One region of the Virgibacillus kekensis genome, then DNA from elsewhere that is predicted to be linked to it. Evidence: riboswitches for the same ligand, from Rfam matches in the RefSeq annotation. Region 1 holds a riboswitch; each other region holds the start of a gene.

Evidence for each region. A riboswitch is a leader RNA that binds a small molecule or an ion and turns the genes downstream of it on or off. The one in region 1 is predicted to bind S-adenosylmethionine.
Region 2: it holds a riboswitch for S-adenosylmethionine, as region 1 does, so the genes downstream of both, ACFO3D_RS01450 (LLM class flavin-dependent oxidoreductase) here and metK (methionine adenosyltransferase) in region 1, are expected to answer to the same signal.
Region 3: it holds a riboswitch for S-adenosylmethionine, as region 1 does, so the genes downstream of both, ACFO3D_RS18845 (carboxymuconolactone decarboxylase family protein) here and metK (methionine adenosyltransferase) in region 1, are expected to answer to the same signal.
Region 4: it holds a riboswitch for S-adenosylmethionine, as region 1 does, so the genes downstream of both, ACFO3D_RS12745 (5-methyltetrahydropteroyltriglutamate--homocysteine S-methyltransferase) here and metK (methionine adenosyltransferase) in region 1, are expected to answer to the same signal.

What each region holds. Positions count from the first base shown of each region.
Region 1 is NZ_JBHSFU010000005.1:13,882-17,479, forward strand. It holds gene metK (methionine adenosyltransferase) at 100-1,296, opposite strand; SAM riboswitch class I at 1,480-1,586, opposite strand; gene pckA (phosphoenolpyruvate carboxykinase (ATP)) at 1,803-3,395, shown strand.
Region 2 is NZ_JBHSFU010000003.1:17,535-21,132, reverse strand. It holds gene ACFO3D_RS01455 (ATP-grasp domain-containing protein) at 389-1,342, opposite strand; gene ACFO3D_RS01450 (LLM class flavin-dependent oxidoreductase) at 1,359-2,411, opposite strand; SAM riboswitch class I at 2,498-2,605, opposite strand; gene dacB (D-alanyl-D-alanine carboxypeptidase/D-alanyl-D-alanine endopeptidase) at 2,681-3,598, opposite strand, start outside.
Region 3 is NZ_JBHSFU010000015.1:205,780-209,377, forward strand. It holds gene ACFO3D_RS18835 (MotA/TolQ/ExbB proton channel family protein) at 1-399, shown strand, start outside; gene ACFO3D_RS18840 (OmpA family protein) at 389-1,081, shown strand; SAM riboswitch class I at 1,275-1,379, shown strand; gene ACFO3D_RS18845 (carboxymuconolactone decarboxylase family protein) at 1,529-2,194, shown strand; gene ACFO3D_RS18850 (LLM class flavin-dependent oxidoreductase) at 2,242-3,598, shown strand, end outside.
Region 4 is NZ_JBHSFU010000007.1:80,803-84,400, reverse strand. It holds gene ACFO3D_RS12760 (YdbC family protein) at 1-85, opposite strand, end outside; gene ACFO3D_RS12755 (short chain dehydrogenase) at 98-697, opposite strand; gene ACFO3D_RS12750 (3'-5' exonuclease) at 738-1,352, opposite strand; SAM riboswitch class I at 1,489-1,593, shown strand; gene ACFO3D_RS12745 (5-methyltetrahydropteroyltriglutamate--homocysteine S-methyltransferase) at 1,723-2,829, shown strand; gene ACFO3D_RS12740 (GNAT family N-acetyltransferase) at 3,408-3,598, opposite strand, start outside.

The DNA.
Region 1 (3,598 bases):
TATAAACGAAAATCCTATTTTGGATGTAGATTGTGAATGCTTATTACATACTTAAAACAAAAAGAGGGTATTGAACAAACCAATACCCCCGTTGTGACTTTATTTTACCAATGCCTGCAATTCTTCCACTTTGTCTGTTTTTTCCCACGGAAACAGGATATCTGTTCTTCCGAAATGACCATAAGCTGCGGTATTCCGGAAAATCGGCCGCTGCAGGTCTAGCATACGGATAATGCCTGCTGGTCGCAGGTCAAATAGCTTGCGTACAGCATTAACAAGTGTGTCTTCACTTACAGTTCCGGTTCCAAATGTATTAATTGCGATCGATACGGGTTCAGCGACGCCTATTGCATATGCCAACTGTACTTCACAGGTCTTTGCGAGTTTTGCTGCCACAATATTCTTGGCAACATAACGGGCTGCATATGCTGCGGACCGGTCAACTTTTGTGGAGTCCTTTCCACTGAACGCTCCCCCGCCGTGCCGTGCATATCCGCCATAGGTGTCGACAATGATTTTGCGGCCGGTAAGCCCAGCATCACCCTGAGGACCGCCAATAACAAACCTGCCTGTAGGATTAATAAAATACTTGGTAGTCTCGTCAAGCAATTCAGCAGGGACTACCGGACGGATTACATGTTCAACCAAATCTTTCTCAATCTGTTCAGTCTTAATATCCTGGTGATGTTGTGTAGATATAACGATTGTATCCACTTTAACCGGATTATCATTTTCATCGTATTCAATGGTGACCTGGGTTTTACCGTCAGGCCGAAGATAATCAAGAATTTTCTCCTTACGCGCGTCGGAAAGCCGTTTAGACAGTTTATGTGCAAGTGCTATCGGCAAAGGCATCAGTTCCTCAGTTTCATCACAGGCAAAACCGAACATCAACCCCTGGTCACCAGCACCGATTGCAGCTATCTCTTCATCACTCATTTTCCCCTGTCTGGCTTCTAGTGCTGTGTTTACACCACCAGCTATATCTGCCGATTGTTCGTCAATGGCAGTCAGTACTGCACATGTATCGGCATCGAACCCGTATTTAGCTCTGGTGTAGCCAATATCCTTAATTGTCTGGCGAACAATAGCCGGAATATCTACATATGTAGTAGTAGAGATTTCGCCGGATACAAGCACAAGTCCCGTGGTTACGGTTGTTTCACATGCAACGCGGGCATTCGGGTCCTTTTTCAAAATTTCATCAAGAATCGCATCTGAAATCTGGTCACATATTTTATCGGGGTGCCCCTCTGTTACAGATTCAGATGTAAATAGACGACGATTTGCAGCCATAAGGCTAAATCCTCCCTTAATATATGTTACGGAACTCTATTTTTTCAGTATATGCATGTGTGTCGATCAGGTTAATGTGTGGGACTTGCTAAAGTTGTTTACAACCCTAATAATAAGGGTACCACACAACAAAATTAAAAAAACCTTTCCTGCATCTAGGAGGAAAGGAAATTGGGCCTTTCGCTCTTATTGTTCAAGGGATCAACCTTGCAACAGATTAGCACCTTTTCATCGAAATGACGGTTGCCGGGCTTCATAGGGCCTGTCCCTCCACCAACTCTGAATAAGAGAGTGTCCGCTCGTCAATTATCGTAACGAATAAGCCTTGCAGTGTCAACTATTTACCGGACCGTTACACTATTGCAAACAAAATTACATATAAATAATACTATTATTAGTATGGACTAATATCACTAATGTGTTATACTAATAATCAGATTCAGTGAACAGACTTGGAATGCTGTTGCTTCCATACAAAATCCATCTCGAAAAGGTAGGTATCTTATATGAATACGGTGGAGAAATCCAAATTACTTAAGGAATTGCTGGACCAAGGCAATTTACACAAAAACCTGGTTGTCCCACAGCTTGTTGAGAAAATTTTATCCCGTGAAGAAGGAATTCTGACCGCCACTGGTGCAGTCCGTGCTACTACCGGGAAATATACCGGGCGCTCCCCGAAAGATAAATTTATTGTACGTGATGAAACATCTGAGGAGCTTGTTGACTGGGGAACAGTAAACCAGGCAATAGATGAAGCTAAGTTTGAAAACTTATATGAAAAAGTTGTTGCTTATTTAAAAGATAAGAACGAACTCTTTCATTTTAAAGGATATGCAGGAGCAGATCCAAAGTACCGCCTGCCAATTCAGGTAATTAATGAATACGCATGGCATAATCTTTTTGCCCGTCAGTTATTCATCACTGCGGATGATGAGGAATTTACCGACCGTGAATCTGAGTTCACCATCATTTCTGCCCCTACATACAGGGCAGATCCAGAAATCGACGGTACAAACTCCGAAACGTTCATTTTGGTTTCATTCAAAAAAAGAATCATCCTGATCGGCGGTACTGAATATGCCGGCGAGATTAAAAAATCAATCTTCTCTGTCATGAACTACTTGCTGCCACAACGCGACATCCTGTCCATGCACTGTTCAGCAAACGTTGGCCAGGAAGGCGATGTAGCACTATTTTTCGGTCTATCAGGGACAGGAAAAACTACGCTTTCTGCGGATCCGTACCGTCGGCTGATCGGTGATGACGAGCATGGCTGGAGCCCGAATGGGGTTTTCAATATTGAAGGCGGCTGTTATGCAAAATGTGTTAATCTTTCACAGGAAAAAGAACCGCAGATTTTTGACGCAATCCGTTTCGGTTCGGTTCTCGAGAACGTAATTATTGAAGATGAGTCAAGACTCCCTAACTATGATGACACATCACTGACAGAGAACACCCGTGCAGCATACCCGCTCGAAAATGTGGATAATATTATTTCTCCAAGTGTCGCGGGACACCCGAATACAATTATCTTCCTGACTGCAGATGCATCAGGCACATTACCGCCGATCAGTAAACTAACCAAAGAGCAGGCAATGTACCATTTCTTAAGCGGTTATACCAGCAAGCTGGCCGGAACAGAGCGTGGGGTAACCGAACCGCAGGCGACATTCTCTGCCTGCTTTGGCTCACCATTCCTACCGCTTGCGCCGTCTACCTACGCTAAAATGCTAGGTGAGAAAATTGATCAGTACAACACGAATGTTTTTCTCGTGAACACTGGGTGGACTGGTGGCAAATACGGTGTTGGTAAGCGAATGAAACTTTCCTATACACGCGCAATGGTGCACGCTGCCCTGGAAGGTGAACTCAATTCCGTTGAAACAGTTACCGATGATATTTTCGGTCTGGAAATACCAATGCATGTACCAGGCGTTCCAGCCGAGGTACTAGTACCTAGAAATGCATGGGACGATCAATCAGCCTATGAAGAAGAAGCAAAATCACTGGCAATAAAGTTCCACGAGAACTTCAAGAACTTCGACAAGGCAAGTGATGATATTAAAAATGCAGGCCCGATTTATCGGCCTCAGTAACTATGTTTCCTCATCCCAAAAGGATTTTAAAATATGAAGGAAAGTTTATGTCAGCTAAACTGGCAGCCGGTCTCCTACCTCTACATAGGGAGCCGGCTTTTTTTTGGTTAGGAAAGCATGTCTGCAGTTCACATAACGCCCAGTTCTGCATAAACTATGGAAACAAATATCTGGCTTTTACTTACTGATCCTAAGGAGGGAAA
Region 2 (3,598 bases), on a different contig from region 1:
CAGCCGTACCTACCGCTTCGTCAGAACGCTTTTATAGTTCTGAGGATAAGAAATGAGCTATTCCTAATAAAGTACCTTAGAATTAAAAACTCGGACTCACTGACATACACATACGAATCTCAATAATAGCGAAGGAAATACACGAAGACTCCTGCGGGAAAGCGAAGACGTTGAGACCCCGCAGTGAGCGTTCTTTGCGAACGAGGAGGCTCAGCTCGAGCCCGCGGAAAGCGTAGTGTATTTCCGGAGCGAAGCTACGAGTTACTTCGCAGTTTATACTTTATACGAAGTTTTGCTAACATAAAATCCGAACTACCTGATAGTTCGGATTTTATATGACCTATAAATTTTCTGTTCCAGCCTCGTTCTGTTTGGGAATATAAAGTTATTATGCTTGCACGATTTCTCTTAAATTATTTAGTTCTCTACCGAGGTATTTCGCAACCTCCAGCATTCCATATTTTCCGCTAGCCGCCTCTGCATCACTGTTGTAATTGGTGTTCGTATTTATATCGTACGTATAAATCTCACCATTTTCATCCTGAATAAATTCAATACCTGCTATTTGTATATCGTTTGCTTCCAATACCTTTTCATATCTTTTAAGAATTGGATGATCAAAGCCTTCCCTGATCTGAAATTTCGCATTTTCGGATTCCTCTTCTCCCGCCGGACAATATAAGTCGTCAATTGAGCAAGCATCCGCAGGACATAATTCAAAACCCTCGGATGTGTCGACGCGTACTGCGTATACAAATTTGCCACCGACAAATTCGCAGCGGGTTATAAACGATTCTGGTGATTCAATATATTCCTGAATCAGCGTTACACCATCAACCGGCTCCTCAAACGTGTCACCTTCCACATATTCCCTAAGAGCATCAACTGTCTGGAAAAGCTGTACTCCAAGTCCCTTACCAGCTCGATTATGTTTGGTAATGAACTTTCTGCCACTGAATTCATCAGCAGCTTTTAACAAATCGTTTTTGCCGACCGCAGCAACCGTTTTTGGTGTTTTGACCCCGAATTTTTCGAGTTCCAAATACTGACGCACTTTACTTAATTCCAACTGAAGTGCACCACTGCCGTTTATAACAACTCGATTATGAAATTCCAACCATGCAAGTACCGCATTTGCTAACTCTGCCGAATACCGGTTTCCGCGTGTGTGGGATGACGCGCTCATCCGGTTATAGAAAATTCCCTCTGGAGGTTCTGCAGAAAGATCAACTTTCCCGTTTGTCAGAAGCCAGTCCTCATACGGAAGATCCAATTCTTCCAATCTATTAAAAAGATGCTCGGTCCACTCATTGTTTTCATGCAACACATATATTTTGCTCATATTATCATTTCCCTTCTTAGGAGTTAGTCAGTTCAGTTCGCAGCTCTTCAACCTTGGGCATAACCTGTTTGGCGAAACGTTCAAGTTCTTCCAGTTGTGGCGAACATTGCAATAACAACAGATCAACACCTGCTTGTTCATATTCTATTACTTTTTTGGCTATCTGTTCGGGAGTACCTACAAGATTGGGCCTGAGTCCCCTGTTGGATACAGAATAATCCTGTAGCTGAATCTGCTGTTCAAGCTGGGATTTGGAGGTGAAATCCTTAAAACCGGCATATCCACTTGTTTCCTTCACCGTAGTTATCCGTTCCAGCTCTTCCAGTGCCTCTTCCTCGGTATCTCTGCAGATAACATAGGCAGCCATTCCAAATGACTTGAGCGGCTCATCGGTAACCAGTTTTCTCCTTTTTTTCATATCTGAAATTTTATCCCGGACCTCGTTGACTGTTCCACCATGCATCACATACGCATCACACAGTGAGGTAATAACCCGCTTACCTTTTTCACTTTCCCCACCAGCATATAATACAGGGTTTGGACGTTGTACTGGTTTTGGCGCAAGCTGGGTATTTTCAATATCGTAGAACTTACCTTTGTAGGAGAATTTCTCTTCATTCCAGAGTCCCTTCAATATCTCCAAAAATTCGGTTGTCCGGTCATAACGTTCATCATGCTCTGTAAAGTCTCCACCATATTGCTTTGCCTCACCGGCCCACCAGCCTGACACAACATTAAGCGTAAATCGTCCGTTGCTTATATGGTCAATATTGGATGCCATTTTGGCGGTAACTGCAGGGTTATGGAAATTTGGCCGAACTGCCGTCATGATTTCAATTTTCTCAGTTACAGCTGCGAGGGCCGCTGCTGTAGACCATGCCTCCAGCGAGTCAGCATCCGTTCCTTTAATATCGTTTAAAAACAATTCTGCTATCAGGGTAGTATCATATCCCCATTTTTCGGCAGATTGGATCACTTCTTTTGCGTAATCATACGTTGGCGGCATTCCCTCATTCTCAACATTCCGTAACCATCCCCCGAAAATTGGCAGCCAGAATCCATATTTCATACGATTTCTTCCTCTCTCTGTAATAATAAATAAAAAAACCCTCTTCCTGAAAAAGAAAAGAGTTTTATACATCAAAATTTCTCTCTTCCTTATCTTTCAGGCACAATGCCTGCTGGAATTGGCACAGTATTCCTGGAAGGAACCTGTTGCCGAGGTTTCAAAGGGCCATCTCCCTCCACCTCTCTGGATAAGAACAGAAATAAACTATTCAGTTATTTAAAGTAATAATAGAGTAAAAAGTGGTAATTGTCAATCAAGCCTCACTTGGACTATTTCATTACCTGTTCATATGATTGAGCAATAATTTTCACTAGCTGATCCTCAATGGCTGGGCCATCGTCTTCATCAAGCAGATTATTCAGCATGATGGAAAAAATGACACGTTCCCCGTTTTCCGCTTTAACATATCCGGATAATGTACTTACACCGTAAATAGTTCCTGTTTTCGCATATACTTCCATCCCTTCCATACGGTGCCTTAATGTTCCTCCCACAAACCTGTCTTCCTTGCCTGCGATAGGTAAGGAGTTTTTATATGTTTCAAACCATTTTTCATTCTGAACTTTAAAAAGAAGATTGGAAATCTCGTTTGGCGGGAGAAGATTTATGTGAGATATCCCCGAACCATCTCTAATCATCAGAGTATCTGTATTCATGCCAAGTTTCTTCAACTGCTTTTCAACTACCTCGAGACCTTTTTCCCAGCTGCCCTCCCCATGGACAACCTTTCCCATTTCCTTGACCAGCACTTCAGCATGTGTGTTATTACTGAGTTTCATGAAGGGGATCATCAACTCCGATAATGGCATAGATTCATGGGTGAAAAGAACTTCTGATTTCTCAGGTGCAGTACCGGTTCTTACCTGACCTGTCCATGTTATTCCCTGCTCCTTTAATGCCTCGTCGAACAAATTCATTACATATCCGGTCGGTTCCCAGACAGCCATCCACTCTTTCACATGCGAAGCACCCGCTGGAATTGTTCCTTCAATTAGTATGGTATTTGTTCCATGCAGACGCCGCAGTTCTAAATCCTCCTCTGAACCTCCTGCAACAGTCTGCGCCTTATTTTTGATTTCAATATAATCTGTCTCAGGAGATATAGTTACAGTAGGCTCTTCTCCCTTTTCGGATGGTTTGACCTCTACAATAACCGTACCAGCATCATAATCCTTATTCGGTGAAAC
Region 3 (3,598 bases), on a different contig from region 1:
GGAATGCAAAATAACCAGCTGATCAATGAAATAAACAAGACCATTTCTCAGATGAACAGCACATTCAACCAACGCGAAAATCAGATGGAAGCAAGTGTTGAGGTTTTAAAGAACACGCTTTCCAGTTATGTAGCGGGTCTGGAAGGCGCACTTGGAGGGAAGCTTGATAACGTAGGCAGGAATATCAGCGAATCAGTGGAGCGGACAAATCAAGGACTCAAGAACGAATTCCAGGAAATTCGACGGCTATCCAATGAGTTTCAGCAAAATAATTCTCGCTTTATTCAGCAGACACTTCAGGAACTTAACAGGGAAATACAAGGGCTGAACCGGCAATTAGGTAAGTTTGGCCGCCCGGTGGAAAATAATAATGTAAGGCTGAGACAGAATGACTACTAAATACCAGCGGCTTTTCAAAAGGGAACAGGACGAAGGACATTTCTGGCCATCGTTTACCGATCTGCTGACCATTATTTTGTTATGTTTTATTCTAATTTTCATTGCGATGATGATTATCAAGTCGCTGCAAATTGAAGAAATGAAAAAGACCATTGATCAAATCATGGGTGTAAGGGCAAAGCTTGTAAATGAGCTGCAGGCGGAGTTCAGTGATTCATCCCTGGGCATTGAAGTGGATGAAAAAACTGGTGCTATCATCTTTAATACAGAAATACTGTTTGCTTATGATAAATCTGAACTGAAGCCGGAGTCCTATCAGTTTTTGAATGAATTTGTCCCTAAGTATTTGGACATTTTGCTGCAGAACGGATTTGAAGACTACGTAGCTGAAATCATTATCGAAGGCCACACCGACCGTGATGGAAGCTATTTATATAACTTACAGCTTGCACAGGAGCGGGCGTACAGCGTCGCAGAATATATTTTAAGCGATGATTTTCCGTATAAAAATATTCAAAAGCACCTGCAGGAGAAACTAACGGTTAACAGCAAGTCTTTCACCGACTTTCGCAACAATGAGTCCGGTGAATACAGCGCAGCTGCTTCACGTAGAGTGGAATTTAAATTTAGGCTTAAGGATGAAGAGATCCTGGAAAAGACAAGGGAAATTTTGGCGAAATAGAAGAAAGGATTAAGGTGGTTAGTAACAGCTGGTTCTTTTTTCCGTATGCAAAGTTGTTTACTATTACGAGCAAGGAATCATTCACACGTTTGTATCCACCTTTTTACCTGGTTTGAAAAAAAATCACTTTTCTTACTTGACAGCTTTTTCTGTGTTCGATACTATTATGTACAATTATAAAAATTGAATAGTACTCTTATCCAGAGTCGGGGGAGGAAACTGGTCCTGTGATCCCGCAGCAACCTGTCATTATAACAAGGTGCTAATTCCAGCAAGCATTGCGCTTGAAAGATGAGATGGAGCTTTTTTTAAATTGACCTCTTCCTCATCGGGAGAGGTTTTTTAGTTTTTAAGGGGGGAGGTTGGAATACAGGAAAGCGTAATGTTTTAAACCAAGTAAAGTAATAAGTTTAGTACGTATTTAAATTTATTTAGGGAGAGATGAAAATGACAGTTACAAAAAACGATAGTCTGTACAAAAAATCTTATTTTAGCAGAATCACAGAATTGAAGAATTATGCGCCGGAGACATTCCAAGCTTTTTTCAACTTTAATGATCAGGCATTAGCCGATGGGAAGCTATCCGTTAAACTCAAGGAATTAATCGCCGTTGCGGTCGCCCATATCACTGGGTGCCCCTATTGCATCGAATTGCACGTAGGAAATGTGAAAAAGAACGATGCCTCGAAAGAAGAAGTGTCAGAAGCAATCTTTGTAGCGACCGCATTGAAAGCAGGCTCATCGTTCGCTCACGGAGTAAATGCCCTGAACGCATTTGACGGGGAAGGTGATGACGAGCTCTATAAAGCTTCCTACTTCAACCGGATTAAGGAGTTTTCTGGACTGAATGGTGATGCTTTCACAGCTTTTCTGGATTTTGACAAGAAGGCAGTTAAAGCCGGGAAGCTTACGGTAAAAGAAAAGGAATTAATTGCTGTGGCGTCTGCACATACAACAGGGTGTCCCTATTGCATTGACCTGCATACCAAGAATGCCAAGAAAGAAGGAGCAAGCCTGGAGGAAATCTCTGAAGCTATCTTTGTCGCAGTAGCTCTAAAAGCAGGATCGGCTATCGCGCACAGTGTCAACGCATTAAACGCTTACGATGACTAAGATAGCATTCTTGTAAAAAAAACACCTAAAAAAAGGAGACCTGCTGTATGGCTAAACAGATTCATTTAAACGGATTTATCCAGAATTCACCATCACCGCATTCAACTGGTTTATGGAAGCATGAGAAAGATGAAGGGGTTAACCATAATAGTCTTTCCTATTGGATTGACGCTGCTCAAACGCTGGAACGTGGTAAGTTTGATGCGCTTTTTATCGCTGATGTGCTTGGCACGTATAGCGTTTATGAAAACAGTCACCGTGCCGCAGCAAAAGGGGCTGTGCAGCTACCAGCCCATGACCCGCTGATACCGATATCCGCGATGGCTGCTGCCACGGAAAGCCTTGGGTTTGCACCAACCATTTCTGCTACATATGCCCAGCCCTATGCTTTAGCACGGCAGTTGTCGACGCTAGATCATTTAACTGGCGGAAGGGTCGCCTGGAATGTGGTGACATCATACCTGGAGAGCGAAGCAGTGAACCTGGGACTTTCCGGCCGTATGCCAAAAGAACTTAGATATGATCGCGCGGATGAATTTCTTGAAGTAGTTTATAAGTTGTGGGAGAACAGCTGGGATGATGAGGCTGTGGTTTATGACAAAGAAAACGATACATTCGCTGACCCGGAAAAAGTTCATTTGATTAACCATGAAGGGGAATTCTTTAACGTACCGGGACCGCATCTTGTGGAGCCTTCTCCTCAGCGGACACCAGTTTTGTTCCAGGCAGGGGCATCTCCAAAAGGAAGAGATTTTGCGGCCAAGCATGCTGAAGCTGTTTTCACAAAAAATCATTCACTGGATGCACTGAAGCAATATACAGCCGATATTCGTGAACGTACTAGACTACAGGGTAGAAACCCGGAAGATGTACTTATCTTTCCTATGATACTACCGATTATCGGATCAACGGAGGAAGAAGCATACGCAAAATATCAAGATTTAACCAGTCAGGTCAGCTATGAAGGTACAGCCGCACTTTTATCTGGCCATACTGGCATAGACTTCTCCCGATATGATCCGGATCAGTATATCGAGGACATGGAAACTGATGCTGTCCAAGGAAACCTGGATATGTATGCAAAGGACCCCAATAAAAAATGGACATTGCGTGAAGCGGTTAAAAATCATGGCCTTGGTAATGGAACCGTGAAGTTTATCGGTACCCCGGAACAAATCGCAGATAAAATCGAGGAATGGGCGAGAGAAGGCGATGTCGATGGTTTCAATATCGCGCAGACACATTCGCCAGGTACATTCCGTGAATTTGTGGATTACGTTGTCCCTGAACTCCAGAAGCGAGGAATCTATCGAAAAGAATATGAGGGTAGGACATTAAGGGAGAACATGTTTGGAAAAGGGAACGTCAGATTGCCGGATAATCATCCCGCGAAAAAGCTTGGAA
Region 4 (3,598 bases), on a different contig from region 1:
TCAGATTCAGTTCCTTGGTCCATCCTTTTGGCGATTCACTAAGTACAGCCATTGTTTTAATAATTTCAAATTTCAGCTCCGCCACATTCCGTTCCTCCTAGTACACTTCGTAATTGTTTCCGGTTTGCTTACCATTTACACTCTTCACAAATGCACGGGCAACACGGCTTGCCGGGACAGGTTCAAATCCTGCAAAAAAATCACCAAGCCGATCCCATGATTCCTGCACGATATTCGGGCTCACACTGTTGATACGAATCCCCCGCGGCATTTCGATCGAGGCTGCTTTAACAAAAGCTTTCACCCCACCATTAGCCATTGCAGCAGACGCACCCATCGGTATCGGATCATCCATCATTACCCCGGTAGTCAGCGTAAAACTGCCGTTGTCATTAACATGTTCCATGCCAAGCAGTACCAGATTAATCTGTCCTTTTAGTTTACTTTGAATTCCTTTTTCGTTAACTTCAGGTGTCAGCTCGGAAACAGCAGAAAAATTGGCTTTTCCCGAAGCATTGATGACTGCATCCACTTTGCCGATTTCTGCATACATTTCCCGTATGCTGTCAGGCGACGTAATATCCACTGACACATCAGCACCATTACGCCCTGCCTGGATAATTTCATTGTCACCTTCTAGTGCACTGACAATCTCTTTACCTATCGTTCCAGACGCGCCTACAACAAGTATTTTCATTTGACATCAACTCCTTCACATTTTAAAAACCTTCTCCGCTTTATCTGAAATAAAGCTTCCTGCTCTGCCTGGTCCGCTTAACTTTTGGCGGCACATAACCACGGTCATATACCCTACCCTTTGACATACGACACTTCTTTAAAAATATATCCATATCACCTGTATCGTATGTCTCAAATGCTTTTAATAATATTTTAGCCGCCACCCGCGCATCCTCAAGTGCGTGGTGGTGCTCAAAGGGAATCCCATGATGATTTGCAACGGTATTAAGTTTATGGTTCATCAGGTCCGGCCATACCTGCTTTGAAATATTAACCGTGCAAAGGTACTCCATTTCTGGATAGGAAATGTTGAAATAATCCAATGTATTCCGAATCACACTCATATCAAAACTTGCATTATGTGCGACAACTATTTTACGGGATAAGTAGTCTTTAAGTTTCGGCCAGATTTCCGGGAATGTTGGTGCATCCTCCACGTCTTCTTCACGAATACCGTGAATCCGTGTATTAAATGAGCTAAAATGCATCATGGGATTTATCAGGCTGTAAAATTCATCTATAATACCTGTCTGGTCAGCAACAACAACACCGACTGCACAGGGACTGTGACGCTTTTCGTTGGCTGTTTCAAAATCTATCGAAACAAAATACATGCCAGACCTCCTTCATAGCTTTATAGGATAATTTTAACACACCTGCTGAAGGCACCTTACAAAAAAGTTTCAAAATTGTATTGACTTTCATAATACGTCCGTGTATTGTATTCATTAACCAAAAAATTGAATAACTTTCTTATCCAGAGAGGTGGAGGGACTGGCCCTGCGAAACCTCAGCAACAGATTTTTTAATACTGTGCTAATTCCAGAAGCTTAACATTAAGCTTGAAGATAAGAAGAGCGACAATTACGGAACCTACTGCCCTCTTCTTTTTTCAGAAGAGGGCTTTTTATTTTTTATCAGGCTTATTGTCAGAGCTTCCATCTTCGGAATTACACAAAAAACTAATAGAAAGAGGGAATTTTCATGTCAGTTACATTAACCAAAGCACCATTCAGAGCCGATCATGTGGGGAGCCTGCTGCGACCTGACCGGTTGCACAAAGCACGCAAACAATTTAAAGATGGAAGCATCAGTGCCGCAGCTCTTCGGGAAGTTGAAAATGAAGAAATAAAGCGTGTTGTCGACAAACAAATTGAACTAGGCCTTAGAGTAGTTAGTGATGGAGAATTTCGTCGTACATGGTTCCACCTTGATTTTCTCGAGCATTTGAATGGAATAGATGGTTATATTCCAGACCACGGCTATAAATTCATCGGCACGGAGACAGAAAAGTATGACGTACGGAATACCGGCAAAGTTTCCTTTAATCCCAATCATCCTCATATACAGGATTTTGTGGACCTGAACAAAATCGTCGACGGCCGCGCAATCGCCAAACAGACTATTCCAAGTCCAAACCAGCTGTTTAACTCCGGCATTCATAACAGCGATGTTTATCCGGATATTGAAGACTATGCGAATGATATCATCAAAGCTTATCAGGATGCCATCCAGGCATTTTATGATGCAGGTGTTCGTTACCTTCAGCTCGATGATGTTTATATTGCGGGACTGTCAGCGCCTGAAATTCCATTCAACGAAGGAAAATATTCACGCGAACAACTTATTGACTTGGCGCTTCGCGTCGTAAACGGTTCACTTGAAAACAAACCAGAAGACCTGATCGTTACTACCCATTTATGCCGTGGGAATTATCAGTCTACATGGGCTTTCGAGGGCAGCTATGCAATTATTGCACCAACATTGCTCGCAAATGAAAATGTCGACGGATTTTTCCTTGAATACGATGATGAGCGTTCCGGAAGTTTTAAGCCACTTAAACATATTCCAAATGACGGACCACAAGTCGTACTTGGATTGGTTACTTCCAAGAATGGTGAACTAGAAGATAAGGAAGCAATTAAAACCCGGATCAGGGAAGCATCTCAGTTTGTCCCGCTGGAGCAATTATGTTTAAGTCCGCAGTGTGGTTTTGCATCCACCCATCACGGAAACAAATTGACCGAGGAGGAACAGTGGAATAAATTGAAATTCGTAGTTGACCTGGCAAATGAAGTCTGGGAGAAATAAGGATTAATAAAAGCCTGCAGCGAGGAGTTCTCACTGCAGGCTATTTTCAAACCATTTATTTACTATGCTGGCAGTTCTTCGCCGGGCTTTTTTCAGTATATTTAAAGAGGTACACTAAGAGACTGACAGAAAACAGTAACTCTACCATCATGGTAAGCAAACTAGGCGTAAGCTGCATATTTTCTCCCAACATTAATATTGGCTCATTCGAATTAAAATTGAATAAAAGATGACCAAAACAATACATGCCTGTAATCCAGACAATAGTAGTTAACATATTTTTCATCGGTCTTCTCCCTCACTTTCGTTACGTTGATTTAATCCTACATCATATTAACAAATTTCCACAGGAATTGGGAGCCTTTTATTGTATTTTTTTATAAAAATTTTTGCGGGAAATTTTACACCTAATCAGATTTAGTTAAACCATTGGTGTGACGGGCTATATCGTCCACTGATAATTCACCTGAAAGGATAGTATATGCCCTGTTTCCAAATCCACATGCACTATTTTACTTTAGGACATTTCGTCTGCCGATAACACCTTCGTTTTCGTTTTTTTCTGATTAGAACAAGACTTAGTCTGCCCAGTCAGCAGCGTCCAGTGACCAATACAGCATATCTCCATCAAAACAAGTTCGTTGCATTCCTGTTTTCTCAAGGACTCGAATAGAAGCAAAGTTATCATTCAAGCATTCTGCTGTAATCTGTTTCACCGCCCCCGTTTCAAAAGCCCAGTAGATTATTCCTGCAACCGCCTCAGTGGCAT